Regions from separate parts of the Streptomyces sp. ActVer genome, predicted to be linked through region 2. Evidence: riboswitches for the same ligand, from Rfam matches in the RefSeq annotation. Region 2 holds a riboswitch; each other region holds the start of a gene.
What was found. Region 2 has a riboswitch for cobalamin ahead of metE (5-methyltetrahydropteroyltriglutamate--homocysteine S-methyltransferase). Riboswitches for the same ligand answer to the same signal wherever they lie in the genome.
Positions count from the first base shown of each region.

Region 1 (4,151 bases), on a different contig from region 2:
CGCTGTTCATGTACCCGCACTCGATCACGGCCACGCTGTCGTCGCGCAGCCGTGAGGTGATCCGGCGCAACACCACGATCCTGCCGCTGTACTCGCTGATGCTGGGTCTGCTCGCGCTGCTCGGGTTCATGGCGATCGCGGCCGGAGTCAAGGTCAGCAACGGGCAGTTGGCGATCCCGCAGCTCTTCGAGGACATGTTCCCGGCGTGGTTCGCGGGGGTGGCCTTCGCGGCGATCGGTATCGGTGCGCTGGTGCCTGCGGCGATCATGTCCATCGCTGCGGCGAACCTCTTCACCCGCAACATCTACAAGGACTTCATCCGGCCCGACGCGACGCCCGCCCAGGAGACCAAGGTCTCCAAGCTGGTCTCGCTGCTCGTGAAGGTGGGTGCGCTGGTCTTCGTCCTCACCATGGACAAGACGGTGGCCATCAACTTCCAGCTGCTGGGCGGGATCTGGATCCTTCAGACGTTCCCGGCCCTGGTCGGCGGCCTCTTCACCCGCTGGTTCCACCGCTGGGCGCTGCTCGCGGGGTGGGCGGTCGGCATGCTGTACGGGACGATCGCTGCGTACGGTGTCGCCTCGCCGACTCAGAAGCACTTCGGTGGTTCCTCGAAGGAGATTCCCGGGATCGGGGAGATCGGGTACATCGGTCTGACGGCGTTCGTCCTGAACGTGGTCGTGACGATCGTGCTGACCTTCGTCCTGAGGGCCCTCAAGGCCCCCGACGGCATCGACGAGACGTCCCCCGAGGACTACACGGCGGACGCGGGCGACAAGGGTGTCCAGGTCGAGCTGCCGCCGGCGACGGCGGGGGCGCGGCACTAGGTTGTCGCCCCCGGTCACGCAGCAGTCCGCGGTTACGCCGGCCGTTCGTTCACCTGATTCTGGCGAGGGTGTCACGACCCTGCCGCAGTGGCCGGCCGTGGGCTGAACCCGCCCTCCCCTCGCCTCCCCTCGGACGTCCCCGGCGCCGGTGCGCGAGAAACTCGGCGGCCCCACGCCGTACCCCTCGGGCACACTGCCAGGCATGGACATCGTGATCAGGCGGGCGAGGCCCGAGGAGTACGAGGCTGTGGGCGAGATCACCGCGCAGGCCTATCTCGGGGACGGGCTCCTCGACTTCGGGGAGAGCGACGAGTATCTGAGCGAACTGCGGGACGTCGCGAAGCGGTCCGCGGCCGCCGACGTACTGGTGGCCGTGCTGGGGACAGGCGTGGGCGAGCGGGTCGTCGGCGGCGTGACCTTCGTCCCGTCCGGCGGGCCGATGGCCGACATCGCGCGCGAGGGCGAGGCCGAGATACGGATGCTGGCGGTCGCCAAGGAGGCCCGCGGGCACGGGGCGGGCGCGGCCCTCGTGCGCGCCTGTGTCGAACGTGCCCGGTCCACGGACGGCTGCGTACGCGTCGTGCTGTCCACCCAGCGCACCATGCACAGCGCCCACCGCATCTACGGACGCCTCGGCTTCACCCGCGCCCCCGACCGCGACTGGAACCCGATCCCGGACCTCGACGACATCATGCTGCTCACCTACGAGTTGACACTCTGACACCCTCCGAAGCCGACACGACACAAGATGTGGGGGTGCTTCCCGAGCCCGGCACAAGATGTATGCTCATGCTCGCTGTCGCCGCAGGGGAATCCGGTGCGAATCCGGAACTGTCCCGCAACGGTGTACTTGTGCATGTCTGTCCCCAGAGGAGAGCCGTGCGCCTGGTCAGTCCGAGGACCTGCCGACAGCGTGCCCAGGCCACCCGGCCCGGGTGCCATGACGTCCGGGCCTCGCGGAGTGGGCCGGTGGACGCGGCGTACCGCTGCGCAGAGCGTGTACCCCCGTGTGCCCCGAACCCCTCCCCGCAGGCCCCGTGCCGAGCGAGGGAGAGCCCCACGTGACCATCGCGCCAGCCGATCCGGTCTCAGCGAAAGCGCCCCAGTACCAGCAGGACAGGGCCGAGGCCGACGGACCGGGAACCGTGTTGCTGCGGACCCTGACCGACCTCACCGCCGACCTTCCCGACGCCGATCCCGGCAGGGTCGCCGCCGCCGCGCTGCGCGGCCGGTCCTCCGTGGGGGCCGACGGGATCACCGCGGAGCTGCGCGAGCTGGCCACGGAGGCGGCCGCCGGCCTCATCTCCGAGGACCCCGTGTACTCGAAGCTGGCCGCCCGCCTGCTGATGATCGGCATCGCCGAGGAGGCCGCCTCGCAGGGGGTCAGGTCCTTCTCCGAGTCCGTCGCGGTCGGCCACCGCGAGGGCCTGATCGCCGACCGCACCGCCGAGTTCGTACGGACCCACGCGGCCCGTCTGGACGCGCTGATCGACCTCGAAGGCGACGACCGCTTCGGCTACTTCGGCCTGCGCACGCTGCACAGCCGGTATCTGCTGCGGCACCCGATCACGCGGTCCGTCATCGAGACGCCCCAGCACTTCATGCTGCGCGTGGCGAGCGGCCTCGCCGAGGACACTGTGCTTGATTCAGAAGCGGGAACCCGCGCTCTCGACGAAGTGGCCTCGCTGTACCGGCTGATGAGCCGCCTCGACTACCTGCCGTCCTCCCCCACGCTCTTCAACTCCGGTACGCGGCACCCCCAGATGTCGTCCTGCTACCTCCTCGACTCCCCGCTGGACGAGCTGGACTCCATCTACGACCGCTACCACCAGGTGGCCCGGCTCTCGAAGCACGCGGGCGGCATCGGCATCGCGTACTCCCGTGTCCGCTCGCGCGGTTCCCTGATCCGCGGGACGAACGGGCACTCCAACGGCATCGTCCCGTTCCTGAAGACGCTCGACGCCTCGGTGGCCGCCGTGAACCAGGGCGGCCGGCGCAAGGGCGCGGCCGCGGTCTACCTGGAGACCTGGCACTCCGACATCGAGGAGTTCCTGGAGCTGCGCGACAACACCGGTGAGGACGCCCGGCGTACGCACAACCTGAACCTCGCGCACTGGATCCCGGACGAGTTCATGCGCCGGGTGAACGAGGACCGCGTGTGGTCGCTGTTCTCGCCGGCCGACGTGCCCGAGCTGGTCGACCTGTGGGGCGAGGAGTTCGACGCCGCCTACCGCAAGGCGGAGGACCGGGGCCTCGCCAAGAAGACGATCCCGGCCCGCGATCTGTACGGCCGCATGATGCGCACCCTCGCGCAGACCGGCAACGGCTGGATGACCTTCAAGGACGCCGCCAACCGCACGGCCAACCAGACCGCGCTGCCCGGCCACACGGTCCACTCCTCCAACCTCTGCACGGAGATCCTGGAGGTCACGGACGACGGTGAGACGGCGGTCTGCAACCTGGGTTCGGTGAACCTGGGCGCGTTCGTGGACACGGCACCCGGGGCCACCGATGTCATCGACTGGGAGCGGCTGGACGCGACCGTCCGTACCGCCGTCACCTTCCTCGACCGGGTCGTCGACATCAACTTCTACCCGACCGAACAGGCGGGCCGCTCCAACGCCAGGTGGCGGCCGGTGGGCCTGGGCGCGATGGGTTTGCAGGACGTCTTCTTCAAGCTGCGGCTGCCCTTCGACTCCGCCGAGGCCAAGGCGCTCTCCACCCGTATCGCCGAGCGCGTCATGCTCGCCGCGTACGAGGCGTCCGCCGACCTCGCCGAGCGCAACGGCCCGCTGCCCGCCTGGGAGAAGACCCGTACCGCGCAGGGCGTGCTGCACCCCGACCACTACGACGTGGAGCTGAACTGGCCGGAGCGCTGGGCGGCGCTGCGGGAGCGGATCGCGACGACCGGCATGCGCAACTCGCTGCTGCTCGCGATCGCACCGACCGCCACCATCGCGTCCATCGCCGGTGTCTACGAGTGCATCGAGCCGCAGGTCTCCAACCTCTTCAAGCGCGAGACGCTCTCCGGCGAGTTCCTCCAGGTCAACTCCTACCTGGTGGCGGAGCTGAAGAAGCTCGGCGTGTGGGACGCGCAGACCCGGGAGGCGCTGCGCGAGTCGAACGGCTCGGTGCAGGGCTTCACCTGGGTGCCGCAGGACGTGCGCGATCTGTACCGCACGGCGTGGGAGATCCCGCAGCGCGACCTGATCGACATGGCCGCGGCCCGGACCCCGTTCCTGGACCAGTCCCAGTCGCTGAACCTGTTCCTGGAGACGCCGACCATCGGCAAGCTCTCCTCGATGTACGCGTACGCCTGGAAGT
Region 1 is NZ_JAPWHT010000042.1:7,285-11,435, reverse strand. Features, by position in the region: gene mctP (monocarboxylate uptake permease MctP) at 1-827, shown strand, start outside; gene O3Q52_RS09830 (GNAT family N-acetyltransferase) at 1,030-1,548, shown strand; cobalamin riboswitch at 1,581-1,752, shown strand; gene O3Q52_RS09825 (ribonucleoside-diphosphate reductase subunit alpha) at 1,889-4,151, shown strand, end outside.
Region 1: linked by a shared signal. The riboswitch ahead of O3Q52_RS09825 (ribonucleoside-diphosphate reductase subunit alpha) and the one ahead of metE (5-methyltetrahydropteroyltriglutamate--homocysteine S-methyltransferase) in region 2 are both predicted to bind cobalamin.

Region 2 (4,151 bases):
CGCGTACCGCGTGCGCTGCCGCGACCAGGTTGTCCAGGGAGGCTCGGGTCTCGGGCCAGCCGCGGGTCTTCAGGCCGCAGTCGGGGTTGACCCAGAGCCGTTCGGCAGGGATGGCCTCAAGTCCCTTGCGCAGCAGGGCGGCTGCCTCGTCCGTGCTGGGCACGCGCGGGGAGTGGATGTCGTAGACGCCGGGTCCGGCCTCGCGCGGATAGCCGTGCGAGGCCAGTTCGCGGGCGACCTGCATGTGGGAGCGGGCGGCCTCCAGGCTGATGACGTCCGCGTCGAGGTCGTCGATCGCCTGGACGATGTCGCCGAACTCGGCGTAGCACATGTGGGTGTGGATCTGGGTGTCCGGCCGGACCCCGGCGGTGGTGAGGCGGAACGCCTCGGTGGCCCACGCCAGATAGCCGGGGCGGTCGGCGGTGCGCAGCGGCAGGGTCTCGCGCAGCGCCGGTTCGTCGACCTGGATGACCGAAGTCCCGGCCGTCTCAAGGTCGTTGACCTCGTCACGCAGGGCGAGGGCGACCTGGCGGGCGGTGTCGCCGAGCGGCTGGTCGTCGCGGACGAAGGACCAGGCGAGCATGGTGACCGGCCCCGTGAGCATGCCCTTGACGGGGCGCGGGGTCAGGGACTGGGCGTACGTCGTCCAGCGCACCGTCATCGGTTCGGGGCGGGAGATGTCGCCGGCCAGGATCGGCGGACGGACGTAACGGGTGCCGTAGGACTGCACCCAGCCGTGCTGCGTCGCGAGGTACCCCGTCAGCTGCTCGGCGAAGTACTGGACCATGTCGTTGCGTTCGGCCTCGCCGTGCACGAGGACGTCCAGGCCGGTCTTCTCCTGGAAGGAGATGACCTCCTGGATCTCGGCCCTGATGCGCTCCTCGTAGCCGGCCGTGTCGATGCGCCCGGCGCGCAGGTCGGCGCGGGCGACGCGCAGTTCGGCGGTCTGCGGGAAGGAGCCGATGGTGGTGGTCGGCAGGAGGGGCAGACCGAGGTGGGCGCGCTGTGCGGCGGCGCGTTCGCCGTACGGCTGGGAGCGGCGGGTGTCGGCGTCCGTGACCGCACCGACCCGCGCCCGTACGGCCGGGTCACGGGTGATGGGCGAGTTCGCGCGGGAGGCCAGGGCGGCCCGGTTGGCGGCGAGTTCGCCGGTGATCGATCCCGTGCCCTTGGCGAGCCCCTTGGCGAGGGTGACGATCTCGGCCGTCTTCTGCCGGGCGAAGGCGAGCCAGCGCAGGATCTGCGGCTCGATGTCCCGTTCGGCGGTGGCGTCGAGCGGCACGTGGAGCAGCGAGCAGGACGCGGCCACGTCGACCCGGTCGGCCAGCCCGAGCAGGGTACCGAGCGTGGCGAGGGACTTGGTGAGGTCGTTGACCCAGATGTTGCGGCCGTTGACCATGCCCGCGACCAGGCGCTTGCCGGGCAGTCCGCCCACGGCGGCGAGCGCGTCCAGGTTGGCGGCGGCGGCCTCGGTGAAGTCGAGTGCGAGGCCCTCGACCGGGGCCTTGGCGAGGACGAGCAGCGCGTCGCCGAGCTGGTCGAAGTAGGAGGCGATCAGGACCTTGGGGCGGTCGGTGAGCGCGCCGAGGTCGCGGTAGGCGCGCATGGCGGCGCTCAGTTCGGCCGGGGTGCGGTCCTGGACCAGGGCGGGTTCGTCGAGCTGTACCCATTCCGCGCCCGCGGCCCGCAGGTCGGTGAGGACTTCGGCGTATACCGGCAGCAGTCGGTCGAGGAGGGTCAGGGGGTCGAAGTCGGCGGCCACACCGGGCGCGGGCTTGGCGAGCAGGAGATAGGTGATGGGGCCTACCAGGACCGGCCGGGCGGTGAGGCCCAGGTCGAGGGCTTCGCGGAGCTCGGTGACCTGCTTGGCGGAGTCGGCGGTGAAGACGGTGTCCGGGCCCAACTCCGGGACCAGGTAGTGGTAGTTGGTGTCGAACCACTTCGTCATCTCCAGCGGCGCCACGTCCTGGGTGCCGCGGGCCATCGCGAAGTAGCCGTCGAGCGCGTCGGCCTCGACCGCGGCGCGGTGGCGCCCGGGGATCGCGCCGACCATGACGCTGGTGTCCAGGACATGGTCGTAGTACGAGAAGTCGCCGGTCGGCACTTCGTGGATGCCGGCCTCGGCCAACTGCCGCCAATTGGTGCGGCGCAGTTCGGCGGCGGTGGCCCGGAGGGCGTCGGCGTCGACGCGGCCCTTCCAGTACCCCTCGATCGCCTTCTTCAGTTCCCGGCCCCTGCCCTGGCGGGGGTAGCCGTACACGGTGGCCCGTGCCGCCGCGGCTGCGGACTTCGATGTCACGGAACTCTCCTTCGCGAGATGTCTCCCTGAGATCCCGGGACGGACGTGAGCGCGAAGGGGTGACGCACCCGGCAGAGGCACCTCGCGCGGCAAGGCGCGGTCGTCCACCGGACATGTACGCCGACCCGCCCACGAGGTCACCGGGATGTCCGTACGCGATCGGTCGCGTACGGGCAGATGGCAGGTCTTCGGACTCGCGAGCACGCCCTCCGTACGGAGGGCACCTACTGGCCGTCGCTTCCCAGGTCCCGCTTCTCGGGGCCCAGTGCGTATGACGGCGGTCGTTCCCGCTCACCGCTGCGGGGCAGTCCCGGATTCCCACCGGGTTCCCTCTTGCGACGCATCCCGTCTGGCGGACGGGGCGAACCAGCTGCACCGGCCAGCCTAGGGGGCGCGACCCCGCGACGTGGAACTTTGCCCATATGCCGGACGGTCGTACGAGGCAACGCCCAGGTGAACCGGACGGGTGGCGCCCCACTCCTGTGGCGCCGCCCGACTGGTCCCCCAACTGCCACCGGCCCCTCAGCCGGTGGCGGACCCGGGCCCCTCAGCCCTGGTCGTACACGTGGAACCCGCGAACGCCTCGACTGCCCCCAGCGCGCCGCACCGCCCCTGGGGCGCCCGCCGCGGATCGGCCAGAACAGCAGCACGTTCGTCCCGTACCCGGTGGCGCACCGGCCGGAGTGAACACGCGTTGCGACGCCCACTCCGACCCGGTGCTGCTCAGTCCGCCCCGGTCCCGCTCAGTCCGCCGCGCTCCGGCTCAGTCCGTCTCGCTCCGGCTCAGTGCGTCTCGCCGCCGAACGCCCGCAGAATGCGCTCGGCGGCGAGCGTGGCCGTCAACTCGCCGTCCCTGACCTGCTGTTCGAGGTCGGGTCCGAGGGCGCGTACGGCGGGGTCGGCGTGCAGGCGGCCGAGGAGTTCGTCGCGCACCATCGTCCAGGTCCAGTCGACCTGCTGGTCACGGCGTTTGGCGGCGAGGCGGCCGGTCGAGTCGAGGAGCGCACGGTGCTGTTCGAGGCGCTCCCAGACCGTGTCCAGGCCGGTCGACTCACGGGCGCTGCAACTCAGCACCGGTGGCGTCCAGGCGGCGTCGGCGGGATGCATCAGCCGCAGTGCGCCCGCCAACTCCCTTGCCGCGCCCCGGGCTTCCCGCTCGTGCAGTCCGTCCGCCTTGTTGACGGCGATCACGTCGGCCAGCTCCAGGACACCCTTCTTGATGCCCTGCAACTGGTCCCCGGTCCGGGCGAGGGTGAGGAGCAGGAAGGAGTCGACCATGTTCGCGACGGCGGTCTCGGACTGGCCGACGCCGACCGTCTCCACGAGTACGACGTCGTAACCGGCCGCCTCCATCACCACGATCGACTCCCGGGTCGCCTTCGCGACTCCGCCGAGCGTGCCCGCGGTCGGGGAGGGCCGGATGAAGGCCGCCGGATCGACGGCCAGCCGCTCCATACGCGTCTTGTCGCCCAGGATGGACCCGCCCGTCCGGCTCGACGACGGGTCGACGGCGAGCACCGCGACCCGGTACCCGAGCGAGGTGAGCAGCGTGCCGAACGCGTCGATGAACGTCGACTTGCCCACGCCCGGCACACCGCTGATGCCGATCCGCCGCGCCTTCCCGCTGTGCGGCAGCAGCTCGGTCAGCAACTCCTGTGCCATCTCCCGGTGTTGGGGCCTCGTCGACTCGACGAGCGTGATGGCGCGCGCCACCAGCGCCCGCTTCCCGTCGAGCACGCCCTTCACATAGGTGTCGAGGTCGATCGCCATGGGGCTCAGAGGCCGTGGCCGAGGTCGGTGGCCAGGCGCTCGACCAGGTCGTACGCCGCGTCCGGGATCACCGTCCCGGGCG
Region 2 is NZ_JAPWHT010000321.1:5,457-9,607, forward strand. Features, by position in the region: gene metE (5-methyltetrahydropteroyltriglutamate--homocysteine S-methyltransferase) at 1-2,299, opposite strand, end outside; cobalamin riboswitch at 2,461-2,685, opposite strand; gene meaB (methylmalonyl Co-A mutase-associated GTPase MeaB) at 3,083-4,069, opposite strand; gene scpA (methylmalonyl-CoA mutase) at 4,075-4,151, opposite strand, start outside.

Region 3 (4,151 bases), on a different contig from region 2:
TCCCGGTGCGTTGTCCGGGTGTAGACCGCGCCCATCCCGACGGCCAGCATCTCCTCACGCTTGTCCGGGAACCGTTCGGGGTCGACGACCAGCCGGGACAACTGGTTGACGAACTGCCAGGGCCCCACGGCGCAGCGTTCGGCAGCCGTCGCCGCGATCCGGGCGGTGTGCGAGTCGGTGATGTGGTCCAACTCCCGTTCCAGGGCGGCATCTTCGAGCACGATGCCGCTCCGCACGTCCGGCGGGATCACCCGCGAGGAGTGCGGGACGTGCAGGATCACAGGGGAGTCCGGCGCGCCGGCCACGAGACGGTGGGAAGCCGACACGTCGTTCATTCAGGAGTCCTCGATGCGGGCGCGTGGGGGTTGGTGGTGAAGCGGGTGCGGGTCGTGCGTCAGGGCATGTGGACCCTTCCTACTACACCAACCGGCCGAGCTGGAGGGGTGCGTGGGCCGCGCGGCGGACCGGCGAAAGTGGCCACCCCTCCAGCAGGGTCCGGGTTAAAGGCCGTCGCGGACCATGGCGGCGACGATCTGGACGTGGCGATTGGCCGCCGTGCTGGAGAACTCGTTCTCATAGTTCAGGCCGTAGGGCCAGAAGTGGCCGCCGCCGGTGGACAGCGTGGCACCCGAACCGTCGAACTGCTTGACGAGGGCCGTGGCCTGCGCTCCGCGCCAGGTACCGCTGCCTCCGAGGGAGGACCAGCCGGAGCTCGTGCCCACGCCGATGGTGTGGGCGATCTCGTGCAGCGCGGTCCGCTCGGTCATGTAGCCGCGGTTGCCGAAGCGGATCGTTCCGTTGATGTTGCCGTCGGCCGTCGGCACGCCCGGGTCGTAGCGGACGGTGATGGTCTTGCCGAGGTCGCTCACGTTGTTGTACCGGGTCACCGCGGCGTTCATGGCCGTCGTGATGAGGTTGTACGCCGTCTGCTGGTCCTGCGTGGGGTTGGCGGCCCGTTCGAGGGTCCAGGTGATGGTGGCCGCCGCCACCTGTTCCTTGGGGACCGGGGCGGCCTGGGGTGCGGCCTGCGCGACGCCGGGCCCGACCAGTAAGGCTCCCGTCAGCGCGGCTATGGCCACCTTCCTTCGCCAGGGCATGGTCGCTCGCTCAGTGGGCTCCGGGGTGTGTCGTGGGCTCATGGAGAATGACTCCTGTGTGTGGGGGGGATGTGGAGGTTGGGCTGTCGGGTGCGGAGATGACGGCTTGAACAGTCCACGCCGTGGCCGACATTTCAAGCATTGTTCGAGATGTCGATCGGGCGTACTGCTGTCGGAACCTCCGCCAGTATCCAGTCGCTGACTGCGACGTCAAGTGACCCAGCCCATCCGCCATTTCCCCGGTTTGCTACGCTCCCGTCGCTGCCTGTGAGGGAAGTCCGGTGAGAGTCCGGCGCTGACCCGCAACGGTGTGCGTGGCGAACCCATGATTCGTCGCGTGAGCCCGATCGCCCGTAGGTGGTGCGACCCGTTGACTGCTCGCCGTGGACTGCGAGAGGGGACCGCACGGCCTGCGTGTCGTACGGGCTGCCTCCTTTCTTGACGTTCAGGCGGCCTCAGATGAAGGACCGCCCCGACCGTGCGCCGAAGTCCGATCCCGAGCCCGAGCCGCATATCCGTCGTGCCGTTGGCCGTTGGGCTCGGGCTGCTGCTCCTCGTGTCGATCGTGTGCGGGGTGGCTCTCGGGGCCGCAGGGGTCGGCTGGGCCGACGTGAACCGGTTTCTGTGGGCCGGGTTCACCGGCAGGACTGTGCATACCGGGGATGTCGCCGCGTACACCATCGTCTGGGAGATCCGTCTGCCGCGTGTCGTGCTCGGCGCTGTCGTCGGAGCGGGGCTCGCGGCCGTCGGTGTGGCGGTGCAGGCCATGGTGCGCAACGCGCTCGCCGATCCGTTCGTGCTGGGTATCTCCTCGGGCGCCGCCGTGGGCGCCAACGCCGTGATCCTGCTCGGCGCCTTCGCGGGGCTGGGGGTTTGGGCGCTGTCGCTGTCGACGTTCGTATCTGCTCTCGCGGCGATGGTCCTCGTGTACTCCGTGGCCCGGTCGGCGCACGGGCTGACGCCGCTGCGGCTGATCCTGACGGGGACGGCTCTGGCGTACGGCTTCGAGGCCGTCACGACCGTGATGGTGTTCGGCGCGGCCCGGGGCGAGGCGGCCCGGTCGGCGATGATGTGGCTGCTGGGGAGCCTGGGCGGCGCGACGTGGGCGCAGGTGCCGCTCGCCGCCGTGACCGTGGCGGCCGGGTGGGCGTGGCTGCGGTGGCGCGCCGAGGCGCTCAACGCGCTTGCCATGGGTGACGAGACCTCGGCCGCGCTCGGTGTCCAACCGGCGCGGCTGCGCCGGGAGTTGTTCCTTGTCAGCGCGGCTGTGACCGGGACCGTGGTCGCGGTCAGCGGGGCCATCGGGTTCGTCGGACTGATGGTGCCGCATGTCGTGCGGATGCTCCCGGCGGCGGGCAGCATACGGCTCGACGGGGACGACGTGCACGCCATGTCGCCCCGGGCCGCCGCCCGGGTGCTGGCCGCACTGCCGCAGGAGTCGTCGGCCGAGTTCGACTTCACCGTCGCCGAGGTGGTCGACATGGGCCGGCTGCCGCACCGGGACCGTACGGCCGCCGGGGACCGCTCCGTGTGCGCGGACGCCATGGCCCGCACGGGTGTCACACACCTAGCCGACCACGGGTTCCTCGCGCTGTCCGGCGGTGAGAAGCAGCGCGTCCTCATCGCCCGCGCCCTCGCCCAGCAACCCAGGGTGCTCGTGCTCGACGAACCCACCAACCACCTCGACATCGCGCACCAGTTGGACGTGCTCTCGCTGGTCAGGGCCAGCGGCCTGACCGTGCTGGCCGCCCTGCACGACCTCAACCTGGCCGCCGCGCGATCTCCTGTACGTCATCGACGGCGGCCGAATCGTCACCTCGGGACCGCCGCACGACGTGCTCCAACCCGACCTGCTGGCCGGGGTGTTCGGGGTCCGCGCGCATCCCGTACGGCATCCGGAGACCGGCGCCGTACAGCTCCTCTTCGACCGGATCCCGCTCACCACCTCGTAAGGATCCCCATGCGCAAGTTCCTCGCCGCTGCCCTCTGCCTCGCCGCGACTGTCACGACCGCCGGTTGCGGCGCCAGTGTCGAGTCGTCCGACAACGCGAAGTCCTCGTCGGTCAGCCTGACCAACTGCGGCCGGAAGGCGACGTACGACAAGGTCCCGGAGCGGGTGGTCACGAACGACGTAGGGATCACGGAGCTGATGTTCGCGCTCGGCCTTGAGGACCGTATGGCCGGGTTCGCCATGCCCGACGACAAGGGCGATCTCAGCGGCGTGCCCTGGAAGGACGGCTACGACAAGGTGAAGTGGCTGTCGAAGGACCAACTCACCAAGGAGAACGTCCTCGACGCCCGCGCCGACCTCGTCTTCGCCGGCTGGAACTACGGCTTCCGCGACGACAGCGGCTTCACCCCCGAGGCGCTGAAGAAGCTCGGCATTCCCTCGTACATCCTCACCGAGTCCTGCCGCAACGGCCGCACGAAGACCTCGCGCGGCCTCATGCCACCCCTGGACGCCCTGTACGCCGACCTCACCAACCTCGGAAAGCTGTTCGGCGTCGAGAAGCGCGCGGCCGCGCTCATCGCCGACTTCAAGAAGCAGATCGCCGACGTCCGGGCGAAGGCCCCCGAGGGCGCCGAGCGGCCCAAGGTCTTCCTCTACGACAGCGGGCAGGACCAGCCCTTCACGTCCGGCCGTTACGCCGCCCCCGAGCAGGTCATCAGCGAGGCAGGCGGGGTCAACGTCATGCACGACATCGCCGACTCCTGGACCACCGTCGGCTGGGAGAGCGTCGTGGAGCGCGACCCGGATGTCATCGTGATCTGCAACTACGGGGACGTGAGCGCCGAGCAGAAGAAGAAGTTCCTGCTCTCCTACGCCCCGCTGCGCAACGTCTCCGCCGTCAAGCACCGGCGGATCTTCGTCCTCGACTACGTCGACCTCGTCGAGAGCCCCCGGAACCCCGCGGCCATCGCCCGCCTCGGTGCGTACCTGCGGACGACGGTCGAGTGACCTCGCCCTGGCCCTTAAGAAGGTCAGTCGGACGGAATACTCTGCTGGTGTGAGTGAACGAGGAATGCAGGAGCTGGCTCTGCTGCTGCTGACGG
Region 3 is NZ_JAPWHT010000021.1:35,490-39,640, forward strand. Features, by position in the region: gene O3Q52_RS05980 (N-formylglutamate amidohydrolase) at 1-335, opposite strand, end outside; gene O3Q52_RS05985 (hypothetical protein) at 501-1,097, opposite strand; cobalamin riboswitch at 1,328-1,471, shown strand; partial or broken gene O3Q52_RS05990 (FecCD family ABC transporter permease) at 1,591-2,442, shown strand; partial or broken gene O3Q52_RS05995 (ABC transporter ATP-binding protein) at 2,443-3,049, shown strand; gene O3Q52_RS06000 (ABC transporter substrate-binding protein) at 3,058-4,056, shown strand; gene O3Q52_RS06005 (PadR family transcriptional regulator) at 4,106-4,151, shown strand, end outside.
Region 3: linked by a shared signal. The riboswitch ahead of O3Q52_RS05990 (FecCD family ABC transporter permease) and the one ahead of metE (5-methyltetrahydropteroyltriglutamate--homocysteine S-methyltransferase) in region 2 are both predicted to bind cobalamin.